DNA from 2 places in the Agrobacterium sp. A3-95 genome. Region 2 is predicted to be linked to the other one. Evidence: riboswitches for the same ligand, from Rfam matches in the RefSeq annotation. Region 2 holds a riboswitch; the other holds the start of a gene.

Region 1 (2,391 bases), on a different contig from region 2:
CCAAGGCCGCTGCCGTAGAGGCCATCAGGTTTTTGCAACATGTGCTCGTAAACTAGCCGACCGACGATCTGGCCGTGTTCGAGGATGAAGGGCACCTCGTGGCTGCGCACCTCGAGAACGGCGCGGCTGCCCGTGCCGCCCGCCTGCGCATGGCCGAAGCCTGGATCGAAGAAGCCCGCATAATGCACGCGGAACTCGCCCACCAAGGGATCGAAGGGTGTCATTTCGGCCGCATAAAGTGGCGGTACATGCACGGCTTCACGCGAAACGAGAATATAGAACTCATCCGGATCGAGGATCAGTTCGGCACGGCCGCGGGCGTATAGAGGTTCCCAGAAATCGAGAACATCGTGCTGAGCCTTTTTGTCGACATCTACTACCGCTGTGTGATGCTTGCCGCGATAGCCGATCAGCCCTTTTTCGCCAAAACCCTTAAGGTCGATGGAAAGCGCGATGCCGCCGCCGGTCACATTAGGGGTTTCGCTGGCGACCAGCATCTCCGTCTCGTGCAATTTCAGAAGCTCGGCTTCGTTGAGCAACGAGTGGCCGATGCGGAAACGGATTTGCGAGAGGCGCGAGCCACGGCGCACGACGACCGGGAAGGTGCGCGGGCTGATTTCCAGATAGAGCGGGCCGGCATAGCCCGCAGGTATCTTGTCGAATTCCTGCGCATTGTCGGTCATGACGCGGGTGAAGATATCAAGACGCCCAGTCGAGCTTTTCGGATTGGCCGAAGCCGACATATCCGCCGGCAGCTCGAGGCTCTCCATCAAGGGCACGATGTAGACGCAACCGGTTTCCAGCACCGCCCCCTCGCTCAGATCGACCTCGTGCAGGCTGAAGCGGTTGAGCTTGTCGATGACTCGGGTTCCGGGGCCGGGCATGAAACTGGCGCGCACGCGATAGGCTTTGGAGCCCAGTCTCAGATCGAGGCTGGCGGGTTGCACCTGATCGACATCGAGATCAGCCTCGCTTTTCAGCTTGCCGCCCGCAAACAGCGCCCTGATCGCGCCATCCGCCAAAATGCCCGTGGTTCTGGTCATGATCATCATTCCTTTTTACGGCGACAAAACCAAAAGGAAAGCATTGACGCAAGCCGGTAACGGCAGTATGGCAAGCTTATCCCGTGGTGATTTGGCCGGTCGGCTTGCAGCCACGTTAAACAAGTGGCTAAAAAGACCGGGTGCTAGGAACCGGTCTGCTTTTGCGACCGGTTTTTTTGTTTTGAGGTGATCACATGAGCAATAAATGGCGCCCGGCAACCCAGCTCGTTCACGGTGGTACGCTACGCTCACCCTATGGTGAAACGTCGGAAGCGATCTATCTGACCCAGGGTTTCGTTTACGAAAACTCCGAAGCCGCCGAAGCGCGCTTCAAGGGCGAAACGGATGGCTTCATCTATGCCCGCTATGCAAGCCCGACCAATGACATGTTCGAAAAGCGCATGTGCCTGCTGGAAGGTGCGGAAGACGCCCGTGCGCTTGCCTCCGGCATGGCCGCCGTGACAGCCGCCATCATGTGCCAGCTGCGTGCCGGCGATCACATCGTTGCTGCCCGCGCGCTTTTTGGCTCCTGCCGTTGGGTGGTAGAAACGCTTGCACCCAAATACGGCATCGAGTGCACGCTGATCGACGGACGCGATCTCAACAATTGGGAAAAGGCGATCCAGCCGAACACCAAGCTGTTTTTCCTCGAAAGCCCGACCAACCCGACGCTCGAAGTGGTGGATATTGCCGGCGTGGCGAAGCTCGCCAACCAGATCGGCGCGAAAGTGGTTGTCGACAATGTTTTCGCCACACCGCTTTTCCAGAAGCCACTCGAACTCGGCGCCCATATCGTCGTTTATTCGGCGACGAAGCACATTGACGGTCAGGGCCGTTGCCTTGGCGGCGTGATCCTTTCCGACAAGAAGTGGATTGAGGAAGAGCTGCAGGACTATTTCCGCCACACCGGCCCAGCCATGTCGCCGTTCAATGCCTGGACGCTGCTGAAGGGCATCGAAACCCTGCCGCTGCGTGTCAAGCAGCAGACGGCCAATGCCTCGAAGATCGCCGATTTCCTCGCCGACAGCGGCAAGGTTGCCAAAGTGATCTATCCTGGTCGCGCCGACCATCCGCAGGCAGACATCATCGCGCGGCAGATGTCGGGCGGCTCGACGCTCGTGGCTTTCGAACTGAAGGGTGGCAAGGAAGCGGCATTCGCACTGCAGAACGCGCTTGATATCGTGAAGATTTCCAACAATCTCGGCGATGCCAAGAGCCTCATTACCCACCCTGGCACCACGACGCACAAGAACCTGACCGACGAGGCGCGTGCCGAACTCGGTATTTCCGGCGGGACCTTGCGTCTTTCCTGCGGTATCGAAGATACGGACGATCTGCTGGAAGATCT
Region 2 (2,391 bases):
CGCGGATCGTATAGGTCGCGGTCACCGTGCAATTGCCGGGATAACCGGCGCGGCCGTCGGGATCGATGATCTGCAGAACCGCATGGCTTTCGCCGTGTTCCATCAGCATCCAGTTACGTTTGCCCATCCCGTCGCTGCCGCCATGCAGGTGGCTGACGCCTTTTTCGTTCAGTTCCAGCTGGTATTCGTGCCCGTCGATCGAGAATTTTCCGTCACCGATACGGTTGGCGTTGCGGCCGGGTGTGGCGCCGAAATAGGATGAATATTTGTAGTCCTCGAATGTATCGAAGCCGAGAACGAGCGGCGGCTGGTGCCCATCGAGGCGTAGGTCCTGAATGACGGCGCCCCAAGTGATAACCTTGGCCGTCAGCCCGCCCCTCGAGATGGTGACGCGCTCAACCTTTTCGCCGGTTGCCGTGAAACCGAAATTCTCCCGTGCCGCCGCGTCGCTCATTGCGTCATTCTCCCGATATCTTTGAATTGCCGGCGGACGTTGCGTCATTTTCCGGCAATTCGCAATCCCGCAATTTACGCCGCTAGTTTGCCGATTGCTTCGAGGTCATAAGGCGTCGTCTGATATATCTCGTTGATCCAGTTGCCGAAAAACAGATGGGCATGGCTGCGCCAGCGGTTGAGCGGGGCAAGCTCCGGATCATTGTGCGGAAAATAATCATGCGGCAGCTTGATTGGGACGCCCGAGTTCACATCGCGGAAATATTCATCCGAAAGCGAGGTTGAATCATATTCGACGTGGTTGAACATATAGAGGCGGTTGCCCTCTTTTTCATGCACCAGACATACGCCCATTTCCTCTGACTCCATCAGGATTTCGAGTTCCGGGTGTTTTTCGATGTCGGCGCGGCGCACTTCCGTCCAGCGTGAGACCGGAACCTGAAAGTCGTCGGAAAAACCGTTGAGATATATCGACGAGGGGCAGAGATTGCGGTGACGATAGACACCGAAAGCCTTTTCCTTCAGTTCGTATTTCGGCACACCATGGAAATGGTAGATGGCGGCCATCGCGCCCCAGCAGACGTTCAGCGTCGAATGGACGTTGGTTTGCGTCCAGTCGAAAATCTTTTGCATCTCGTTCCAGTAGGTGACGTCTTCATAGTCAAGCATCTCGATGGGCGCGCCTGTGATGATGAAACCGTCGAACTTGCGGTGGCGCACTTCCTCCCATGTCTCATAGAAGGACAGAAGGTGCTCTTCCGGCGTATTCTTGGCACGATGGCCGCCAATGCGGATCAGCGAAAACTCCACCTGCAGCGGCGATGCGCCGACGAGGCGCGCCATCTGCACTTCCGTCTTGATCTTGTTCGGCATGAGATTGAGAAGCCCGATCTGGAGCGGGCGGATATCCTGCCGGATGGCCGCCGTTTCTGTCATGACCCGCACGCCCTCATGAACGAGGGTGTCGAAGGCGGGAAGCGTATCGGGAATCTTGATCGGCATGTCGAACTCTCTTTTCGGATGACGTAAAGAACGTTGCGAAAACAAAAAAACCGGCAGCGAAATCGCAGCCGGTCCCAGGAAATTACCCTTTTCCTCGACCCTTTAGCGACTTCTTTAAAGTGGCTGCAAGCCGGTCGGCAAATCACCACTGAGGCGTTTCATAATCCCGAAGCCGACGAAAATCAATATCGGCTGATTTCATCGGGTTTCTGCCTTTCCATTTTTGCCTGAGGTGCGATAAGGCAGGGCATGGATAGAGAACGCTTCACCATTCTGCTTGGCGGCGATGTCACCGTTACCGACCGCCTCAAAGCGGCGGTTGAGGGTAGCCGTGTGATTGCGGCCGATGGCGGCATGCGCCATGCCGCACCGCTCGGGCTCACTCCCGAGCTCTGGGTGGGGGATTTCGATTCCACCGACAAGGACCTGCTGAACGCCTGGCCCGATGTGGTGCGACAGCCCTATCCCGCTGCAAAGGCTGTGACCGATGGCGAAATTGCGGTGTCGGAGGCACTTGCCCGCGGCGCGCGTTCTCTGGTGCTTGCCGGTGCGCTTGGTGGAGCGAGAAGCGACCACGCACTTCAGCACCTTCTTTACGCGGTGGCGCTTACTGAGCGTGGTCTCAACGTTACGCTGACCTCCGGCGAAGAGGAGGCCCGCCCGCTGCTGGCAGGGTCGTTCGATCTTGATCTGCCTCCCGGTGCGCTGTTTTCCGTTGCCGGGTTTACCGACCTTGTGGGGCTCGATATCGGCAATGTGCGTTATCCTCTCAAGGATTTCCCGCTTGCTTTCGGCTCTTCCCGCACTATTTCCAATGTCGCGAATGGCGGCCCTGTGCATTTCTCGCTGAAAAGCGGAAAAGCCATCGTGCTCGCCCGCCCTTATGATCTGACCGGAGCCTGACGCCTTGGCACCCCCAATTTTGAAACTCGATGA

What was found. A riboswitch is a leader RNA that binds a small molecule or an ion and turns the genes downstream of it on or off. The one in region 2 is predicted to bind S-adenosylmethionine.
Region 1: another riboswitch for S-adenosylmethionine. It lies ahead of ACQZ5Y_RS03750 (O-succinylhomoserine sulfhydrylase); the one in region 2 lies ahead of metA (homoserine O-acetyltransferase MetA).

Annotation. Positions count from the first base shown of each region.
Region 1 covers NZ_JBNWDR010000001.1:748,921-751,311, forward strand. The annotation lists gene ACQZ5Y_RS03745 (2'-deoxycytidine 5'-triphosphate deaminase) at 1-1,043, opposite strand, end outside; SAM riboswitch at 1,117-1,195, shown strand; gene ACQZ5Y_RS03750 (O-succinylhomoserine sulfhydrylase) at 1,238-2,391, shown strand, end outside.
Region 2 covers NZ_JBNWDR010000005.1:193,098-195,488, forward strand. The annotation lists gene ACQZ5Y_RS15445 (aldose epimerase family protein) at 1-454, opposite strand, end outside; gene metA (homoserine O-acetyltransferase MetA) at 529-1,455, opposite strand; SAM riboswitch at 1,538-1,614, opposite strand; gene ACQZ5Y_RS15455 (thiamine diphosphokinase) at 1,705-2,358, shown strand; gene ACQZ5Y_RS15460 (ABC-F family ATP-binding cassette domain-containing protein) at 2,363-2,391, shown strand, end outside.